Regions from separate parts of the Colwellia sp. BRX9-1 genome, predicted to be linked through region 2. Evidence: riboswitches for the same ligand, from Rfam matches in the RefSeq annotation. Region 2 holds a riboswitch; the other holds the start of a gene.
What was found. Region 2 has a riboswitch for lysine ahead of dapA (4-hydroxy-tetrahydrodipicolinate synthase). Riboswitches for the same ligand answer to the same signal wherever they lie in the genome.
Positions count from the first base shown of each region.

Region 1: another riboswitch for lysine. It lies ahead of lysC (lysine-sensitive aspartokinase 3); the one in region 2 lies ahead of dapA (4-hydroxy-tetrahydrodipicolinate synthase).

Region 1 is NZ_JACGVM010000013.1:108,824-113,739, forward strand. Features, by position in the region: gene H4J76_RS13075 (hypothetical protein) at 1-60, shown strand, start outside; gene H4J76_RS13080 (DUF6435 family protein) at 165-344, opposite strand; gene H4J76_RS13085 (hypothetical protein) at 483-890, shown strand; gene H4J76_RS13090 (hypothetical protein) at 981-1,265, shown strand; gene H4J76_RS13095 (GNAT family N-acetyltransferase) at 1,326-1,733, shown strand; lysine riboswitch at 1,899-2,097, shown strand; gene lysC (lysine-sensitive aspartokinase 3) at 2,209-3,561, shown strand; gene queC (7-cyano-7-deazaguanine synthase QueC) at 3,636-4,295, opposite strand; gene queE (7-carboxy-7-deazaguanine synthase QueE) at 4,375-4,916, shown strand, end outside.
Region 2 is NZ_JACGVM010000008.1:99,375-104,290, reverse strand. Features, by position in the region: gene H4J76_RS09800 (sensor histidine kinase) at 1-647, opposite strand, end outside; gene H4J76_RS09795 (methyltransferase) at 691-1,725, opposite strand; gene H4J76_RS09790 (DsbA family protein) at 1,948-3,198, shown strand; lysine riboswitch at 3,325-3,496, shown strand; gene dapA (4-hydroxy-tetrahydrodipicolinate synthase) at 3,587-4,519, shown strand; gene H4J76_RS09780 (2,3,4,5-tetrahydropyridine-2,6-dicarboxylate N-succinyltransferase) at 4,550-4,916, shown strand, end outside.

The sequences.
Region 1 (4,916 bases), on a different contig from region 2:
TACTTGAGACGGGTTGGCTTTACCAAAAAGGCTGATCATTACGAATTATTAATCAATTGAGTGTACTGAAGACCGCAAGCAGATAAATACCGGGTTTAAAAGGGAAAACAATAAAATCCCGCCATCACCTTAAATGAAGTGGCGGGGTGTTCGCTATTAGCGCGTTAGTTCTTTTGTGAATTTTCTAAATCTTTAATCTGCACGGCTATTTTTTCTGCTTCAGCAGTGATCATCGAATATGACTTTATATCTCCATTTCTTTGCGAAAACATCGCTTGTTCAAGCTTAGCTTCATAGAGTTTATTTAATCTTTTTATCGGGTCTTTTTTAAATATTCCAAACATTTTATTTACCATTGAGTTGGTTACTGTTAGTTATACGTATACAAATCGATTTTAGTTTTTATTATTTACATTTTAATTAAAAACTTATTGTATCGTGCTACGTGTTGCAAAAATTTATTCTCATTATAAGAGGGAAAAATGGAAAAAAATAAATTCAGCTCAGAATGGTCCTTACTCCAAAATCAGTTTGACAGCTATGAGAAACATTCGCTTTATATAAAACTTATTGCCGTTATCGTTTTACTAATAGCCATTATATCGAATGTAATCACGATTCCTATCTTTTTAATCTTAGTCGTTTTATGGCTTCAAGATGCTGTTTGGAAGACATTTCAATCACGTATTGAGACACGGCTTTTACAGCTGGAAAAATATATTTCAGCCGACAGTAGTGAAAATGTATGTCAATTTAACTCTGAATATCATAAAGTTAGCTTATCAGGTCTTACCTTAATTAAAGAATATGCCTGTCAATCAATTAGGCCTACTGTTGCATTTCCTCATGTAGTATTGATATTCATCTTATGGGTTCAGCATGTGTTGTAGTGGGTTAGCTTATATTGATAAATCACTTATGACTTTAGATAACTATTGTTTTATTCGCGCGAATATCGCGTTATTTTTTGGATAATTATTATGAACTTAGACAAATCGACTAAACGTATTGATAAAAGAGTTAAGAAAGGATTTCAAGGCTACCCACAAATTTCATTAGCTTATTTTGGTCAGTCAGCTGATTGTGCTACTGAAGTTGTGGTTGGTTTTATTGCCGCTGAAGGTGATGCTCCACAAGAGCAAAAATTTACCAGTAAAGGTGATGCGAGAAAAGATGAAACTATTCAAACAACACTATTAAAAGTTATTGAACGTGCTGATGCAAAAACAGTGGTAGAAGTTGCGGGTGTTACCCTTATTAAATAATGTTGCTGGCTAATTACTGTCTGTTAATAGGTCAGTGAATATTGAGTTTAAAAATTAAAGATGACCATAATTTATAGATTTTCTGACGACCATATAAAGCAAGTTCACCAGCTTTATAAAAGTGTATGGTGGGGTAAAGAACGCTCACTCGAAGACACTCAAAATTGTATTCGTGGTTCTCAAATTTGTATTGGTATTCTCGATGTAGACAATGAGCTCATTGGTTTTACGCGAATTCTAAGCGACTTTATCTATAAAGCAATAATCTTTGATGTGATTGTAAGCGCCTCTCATCGCGGTAATGGTATCGGTCAGCAATTGATGAGCCTGGTTAAAAACCATGATAAATTAATCAAAGTAAAACATTTTGAATTATATTGCTTACCTGAACTGGAGAGCTTTTATAAAAATCTTGGTTTTTCAACGGATGTCGGTGGTATAAAATTAATGCGCTGCAGCAACCGTTAATTTTTATATAAAAGCCTAGCCATGCTTTAGTTGAACTATGGGTAATACTATTAAGCTATTATTTCTAAAAAAGATCGACTTAGCCTGTTGATTTATTATTACAGATAGGATTTAATCCACATGTCGGTTATTAGAATAAATACTCAAATTGTATGTTTTTAATAATCAACCAGAAGAGGAGCAGTAGCTAGGTAGATAACACGAAGAACCACCATTCTTTTGACTGTTATTGAGGGAGACTATTGCCGAGAGTAATTAGCGAGTGGCGTTATTTATTCGGTTACTAGGGCTGAATCCCTAGGATTGTCACCTCTAGTTAGTATGTTAAGTGCTAATTAGATTATGGTGGAGAGCTTCTGGCTGAAAAGTTTAGTTTATCTTACCAAGAACACTTCTTAATTCAGCCATGCTCTTCCTTGAAGTTTATAAAGTTACCCTATAATTATTACTGGGGGCTTAATTAGGGAGACCTTAGATGTCATTATTACCTTTTACTGTTGCAAAATTTGGCGGCACAAGTCTAGCTGATCATCAAGCGATGTTACGATGCGCTCAGATCATTAAAAACGATGCAAGTAACAAAGTTGTTGTCGTATCTGCAAGTTCAGGCGTTACTAATTTACTGGTTCGTTTAAGTCAAAAAGATGTATCTCAGCATGAACAATTAACAATCATTAGCAGTATTCGCGCTATCCAATTTAATATTACCCAACATTTAGCTGAAGAAACACAGCTAAACTTTCAAATTGATCAACTGCTAAATGAGTTAAGCGAGTTCTCTAACGCGCAATCACTTAATTATTGCCCACGCATAGCCGATGCAATTTTGTCATTTGGTGAACAAATGAGTTCATGTATCTTTGCACAAGTCCTTAAATCTGTTGGTGTTAATGGCGAAATGTTTGATGTTCGCCAAGTTATGAAAACCAACGCATTATACGGTAAAGCCGTTGTTAACCTTGAGATGCTCGCTAATAACGCACAGCAATTTCTTATGCCTTTGCTGGTTGATAAAGTTATCGTTACCCAAGGTTTCATTGGTCAAGACGAGGACGGTCATACGACAACCCTAGGCCGTGGTGGATCTGATTACAGTGCGGCACTTTTAGCCGAAGCGTTACATGCCGATAATCTTTCTATTTGGACTGATGTTGTCGGTATTTTTACCACAGACCCACGTATTACCGAGCATGCCCGTGCTATTAAAGAAATCAGTTTTGGCGAAGCGGCTGAAATGGCGACCTTTGGCGCAAAAATTCTTCATCCGGCAACACTCATTCCTGCGATGAGAAAGAATATTCCGGTTTTTGTTGGTTCAAGTAAGGAACCAGAGAAGGGGGGTACACGCATTCAACAGTTTGTTGAATCGAGCCCAATATACCGCTCAATAGCCTTACGTAGAGAGCAAACATTAGTAACGGTAAAGAGTCCTGCTATGCTACATGCTAGTGGTTTTCTTGCACAAGTCTTTGGTATTTTAGCCAAACATGAACTGAGTGTTGATTTAATTACCACCAGTGAAATCAGTATTGCGCTAACCTTTGATAATCCAACGGGGTCGACGCAAGCGCTTTTAAATTCAACCGTTGTTGAAGAATTAGAACAGCTTTGTGAAGTCACCGTAGAGCACGGTTTATCGTTAATAGCGGTTATAGGAAATAAAATGCATCGCAGTAATGGCGTTGGTACCAGTATTTTTGAAACTATATCAGGGATAAACGTGCGGATGATTTGTCATGGCGCCAGTGAACATAACTTATGTTTCTTAGTCGACGAGAAACAAGCAAATGAAACCGTTGAAAAGCTACACAATGCCTTATTTTCATAAGCTTTAAGCGTAATATTTCTTTGGTCAGTACAGAAAAAAGATAAAACACCTTGCCGTGTTTTATCTTTTATTTATCAAGATTCGTAACTTAACGGATCGGTAACATTATTATCACTGAAAGCTTCTAAACGCTCTTGGCAGGCACCACATTTTCCACAGGCTTTTTCACGGCCGTTATAACACGTCCAAGTATTATCATAGCTTAAGCCCATTTTTAATCCATCGGTTAAAATATCACTTTTAGTAACCGTTAAATAAGGGCTAAATATTTCTACTGACTCGTAGTTAGCTATTTTACACACCTCATTCATTTTCATTACAAATTCGGGACGACAATCAGGATATATTGCATGGTCTCCTGAATGTGCGCCGTAATAAACTTGGCTAGCCCCCACTGAAACGGCATAACCGACCGCAAGTGATAACAAAATCATGTTACGGTTAGGTACAACCGTTGATTTCATACTTTCAGCTTCGTAATGACCTTCAGGAATATCAATATTGTCGGTTAATGAAGAACCAGCAAGCAATTGATTAATAGATGATATATCGATAATTTTATGGTTTACATCAAGTGATTGACAAACCGTACTGGCAAATTCAATTTCTTTGACATGACGCTGTCCGTAATCAAAGGTTAATGCGAACACTTCTTTGCCATCATGCAAGGCGCGATTAAGAACAGTGAATGAGTCCATGCCACCAGAATAAATAACAACAACTTTGTTTGTCATTTCTAAAGTCTCTTAGGGTATAATTAATATCGCGCATTTTACTTCAATTTACACCAGCAATAAACAGGCAAAAACCCCGATGACCGTAAAATACAAAATTAATGAATTATTTGAAACTATTCAAGGAGAGGGCGCTTTTACCGGTCAACCTTCAATTTTTATCCGTTTACAAGGTTGCCCCGTTGCTTGCTCGTGGTGTGATACTAAGCATACTTGGGCAATAAACCTTGAAGATGAAGTAACACCGAATGCTATGTTAACAAAAGAAGCTGAATCTCAAACGTGGTCAGCGCTTACGGTTAAAGATATTTTAGCGATGATAACGGCAGAAGGTTATCAAGCCAAACACATTGTTATCACAGGCGGTGAGCCAGCGATGGTTGATTTACTCCCTCTGTGCCAAGCACTTGAAACCAATGGTTTTAGTTGTCAATTAGAAACATCGGGTACTTTTGAAATACAGGTGACGGATAAGTGCTGGGTGACTGTTTCACCCAAAGTAAACATGAAGGGTGGCTACAAAATATTAAACTCAGCGATGTTACGTGCCAATGAAATTAAACATCCAGTGGCGACTGAGCAGCATATAGACGACTTAAAAGCGTTATTAGCCGAACATAA
Region 2 (4,916 bases):
ATTTGTTCAATGCGTAAATTGAACTGTTTATGTTTCGAAATATCTTGTACTTTATTTGCCATATCTGACATAGGAATGGTAATAAAGCGGTTGAGTATTATTGTTATTAAAAGCGTCACTAAAATAAGCATGAAAATAATGACGCTATAACGCAAGAACATGTTGTTTGTTATACGTTTAATATAGTCAGTACCAACTTGTATATAAACGTAGCCAACTTTTTTATCTTGCTGGGTAATGGGTACCATAAGCTCTATAATATAAGTACTTATCTTTACCGAAGATAACTCCATTATTCTATCTGTTTTTTCAAGTATAGGTGAGCTCATACTTTTATTATAGTTCGCAAAAAACACTATGCCTTCAGGCTCAGGGGATACTTTATAAATATGAACGTGATTAATATAAGGGACAGATTTAAGCATGGATAAATAATGATCAGTTAACAGCGTTTTATCATTAACAAGATTGGTGCTGCTGGCATTAGCGATAAGCTCGGCCCAATATTTTGTATTAGTCGCTGCGTCTTCTTTTGTATCTTCAATAAATGAATTAGCGATGATAAAAGAAGAAAGAGTAACAAACAATACAATGAAACCGATGATCATAATCATCAGTTTTTTCTTTAATGAGTGAATGCGTTTCATTTTTTCCATATATTTATAGTAACTTAAATTTTATATTGAGCAATTAAATTGAACAATGATAAAGAGAAAAGCCCTTTTGCTTAGCTAAAACTTGTGTTCTTCCAATCGCCTCTTCCATGATGGGTTGATAACGGAGAAAACTATTTGCCACCACAGTGACTTGTCCTTTCGGTTTTAAATGGGGTTTTATTTTTGAAAGGAATGTCTCTGTTGCTTGATAATTGGTTTTAAGGCCCTGATGAAAGGGTGGATTTGAAATAACGTAATCGTACTTACCTTTTACATCTGACAAGCTATCTGATGGAAAAACGTGACCAGTTAAATTATTTAATTTCAATGTTGCTTGCGCTGAATATAATGCTAAGGCACTGACATCAAGTAAGTGTAACTTAATCTCAGGAAAAACTTTACCCAAGTAACTGGCTATGACTCCGGCACCACAGCCAAAATCGAGTAGCTCGCCGGTAATTTTCTTTGGTAAATTTTCCAACAATACCTGAGTGCCAATGTCGAGGCCGTTTTGACTGAATACACCAGGCAAGGCAACCACATCTACACTTGTGTCTTTAATCATAAAAGAATATGGCTTTAGCCAGTTGTCTAAGATAAAAGACTCTTGCGTCGCAAGTATATTGCTTGCGAATAATAAGCAATGGCGAGCAGCATCAATTTTTGCACAATCGCCAAGCTGTTGTTCGGTCAACTTTGCTAATGACTTAATACCGCTTTTATTCTCACCGACAACCAAAACTAAACATTCATTTGCTATCGAGTCTTTTATCATCGCGAGCATAAAAGTTAACTCGGCCTTACTTTTAGGAAACTGAATAATCACTAAGTCGTGGGCAGTCTTACTTTGATAATAGACATTAAATACCGCAGTCATTTGAGTGAGGTCTAATCGTTTGGCTTGTAAATGTGATTGATAATTCGTGTTATAACATGTCATCACTGCTTGAGGGTGAAGTGCATGGTATTCTTCAAAAAAATCGTCAATAGGTAAGTTGATAAATAATGGCGCTTTTGCTTTTAGTAAATCGGGATTACGCAGCAATAATTGATTGATGTTATCTAACAAAGTTATTCTCAAATAATTGGGTTATGGCATTCATAAATATATAACTTATACCCTAAATTAATTAACGGTATTTTATACGCTTAACGAAAAGATATGTTTATAATAGCCGCTATTCTACGTGAATATTATTATCATGTCAGAAAGGCGAATAATAAATTTGCAAATCACCATATAAAATTCAGGGAGTGGGTTATTTTTACTAAATTTTTTACTTGGTTTAAAGTGAAACTAATACGCAGTGATAAGCGTGCATGGTTATTAAAATTTCGCTATTTTACCGTCCCTAACTGGTTTAGAAAAACACCTGTCGCTGAAGTTTACTTAGCACTTAATGACCCTTATAGCTTTATGCTGATTCAAGTGTTACCAGAGCTAGAGCAACGTTTCAATATTCAATTTAAATTGTTCTTAGTCTATGAAAGTGTTCCAGGGGTAACTATCGATCCCAAATTAATGCGCACTTGGGCAATAAAAGATGCCAACTTTATTGCTGATCAATATCAATTGAAAAAAATAACGCAACGACCGACTCAAGAATCACTCTTTACTGGTCAGCAAATGTGGCAGTTGCGACCTAAAACACTCGATAATGCTTGGCAACTCTTTCAACAGACTTGGTCGAATGATTTTGATTACTACTATCATGCTTCTACACCGGTAATAAATTATCAAATTAAAAATTTAATACGTTTAGTTAAACAAGGGCATTACTTACCTTCGTCTATTTTTATTGCGGGGCAATGGTTTGTTGGTATTGATAGGCTTGAGCATCTAGAAAAACGTTTGGCTGACTTTGGTTTAGCAAAAGATGACAGTGTTGCTGTTTATCAAAAAAATAAATTAGTCTTTGCTGAGCAACAAGTGAAAGATAATGCAGCTGACATCGCTGACATCGCTGACACGAAAATATTAGAAGCCTTTATTTCATTACGAAGCCCTTATTCTTACATTGGTTTATTACAAGCAGAAAAGTTAAGTCAGCATTATCAGATCCCTTTAAAGATAAAGCCGTTATTACCTTTGATTATGCGGGGGTTAACCACGACAGAAAATAAAGAACGTTATGCTGTTTTTGATGCCAGTCGTGAAGCTAAAAAACTTAATATTCCTTTTACCGGTATTGCAGATCCTTTAGGGCAAGGTATTTTTAATGCTTTTCAAATTTTTTCGTATGCAGAACAACAAAATAAAGAACTCGATTTTATTAAGTCTGCGTTTAAGGCCATTTATGTTGACGGTTTAGACTTATCAAATAAATCGGTAATCGAATCTTTATGTCAGCAGCATAAAATCAATTATCTACAAGCGTTAGAATATAATAATGAACATGACTGGCAACAATGGTCTGATACCAACCAAAGTACTTTAGATGGCATGGGGTTATGGGGAGCGCCTTGTTTTCGATTTCAAAATGTTATTTGTTGGGGGCAAGACCGCTTGGCACAAATTGAACAAGCGATCATTGTTTCATAAGATATAATATATCCGTATTATCTTCATTTAGAGCACTATTGACTCAACATTAGAATAAATGTTCTAATGTTGTTGTCCTGAATTCAATAAAGTTTTGTTTTTTCAAACAAGCGAAACTTATGATAAAGGGCCAGAAGAGGAGCATTAACCAGGTAGTTATCATAAAGAGATCAAGCTCTAATGATTGGTAACGAGGGGGATTAATGCCGAGGTAAGTAATTTTTTGATAATTTACTTATCGGTTGTTTGGGTTGAATCCTAACAATTGTCACCAACTTGGTGGGGAGCTTCTGGCCTTTGTAAAGCCTAATGCTCTTCACATAAGTGATTGTTATCTTGGTTATTACAAACGCCTAAAAGTTCTCCGAACGAACAGAGTTCGAGAGAAATGAATCAAATAAAACTATCAAAAAAAATTAGCTTAACAGCTAACCCAACGCTTCATCATACTATTTTATGGACCGCATTAATTACGCCATTACTTGATGATGGTCAAATCGATTTTCCAAGCCTCAAACAATTAGCTATTAGTCAGTCTGACGCCGGTAATGGTATTGTCTTGCTAGGTAGTACAGGAGAGGGCCTGGCCTTAACATCGCAAGAGCAAGTTAAGATTGTTGAATTCGTTTGCCAATTATCACTAAGCGCACCTTTAATGGTTGCTGTTGGCGGTTATCAGTTAACCGAGCAAATTAATTGGATAACAGCTTGTAATAAATTACCTATTTCAGCCTACTTACTTGGTAGTCCCATTTACGCAAAGCCGGGTGTGATAGGTCAAACGCAATGGTTTAGTGCTTTACTTGATGCCGCCAACTTCCCCTGTATGTTATATAACGTCCCCTCTCGTAGCGGTGTTTCTATTGCTATTGAAACTTTACAGGCGGTGCAAAATCATCAGCATTGTTGGGCGTTAAAAGAAGCCAGTGGCGATTTAAATCAGGTACTCGCCTATCGCCAGTATTGTCCAGATATAGCCCTATATAGTGGTGAAGACGCCATGATGCCTTACTTAGCACAAGCAGGTGTAAAAGGGTTAGTTTCGGTTTGTAGTAATGTCTGGCCGGCAGCGACTCATCAATACGTCGAGCTATCACTAGCTGGTGAGACTCAAGGTTTATTTCCACTTTGGCAAAATGCGGTCGATGAGCTTTTTCAGGTGGCAAGTCCCATACCCGTAAAAGTATTAATGCACCAAAATAAAATGATCAACACTCCCTTTTTACGTGCGCCGTTAACCCATTTAGAACTTAACGACTGCAACTCGCTGTTAGCATCAGATAAATTAATTAATCAATGGCTTGAAACTCAAGCTAAGTGATCCCTTTAAGTATTAACATGAGAATTTAAAATGAATTGGCAAGAAACATTAACACAATTAGAAGCAGGTACTGTTCGTGCGGCAAATCAAGATGAAGCAGGAAATTGGCAGGCCAATGTAGCCGTAAAAGAAGCTATATTATCAGCATTTAAAGCGGGCGAAAACATTGCTTTTGATGGCATTTATAAGGGGTTTGTCGATAAACATAATTTACCTGCGCGTGAGTTTACCGCTGACGATAAAGTGCGATTAGTACCGGGTGGTTCTTCAGTTCGCCGTGGTGCGCATGTTGCTCCTGGTGTCATTATTATGCCACCCGCTTACATTAATGTTGGGGCTTTTGTTGATACAGGTACTATGATTGATAGCCATGCATTAATTGGCTCGTGCGCCCAAA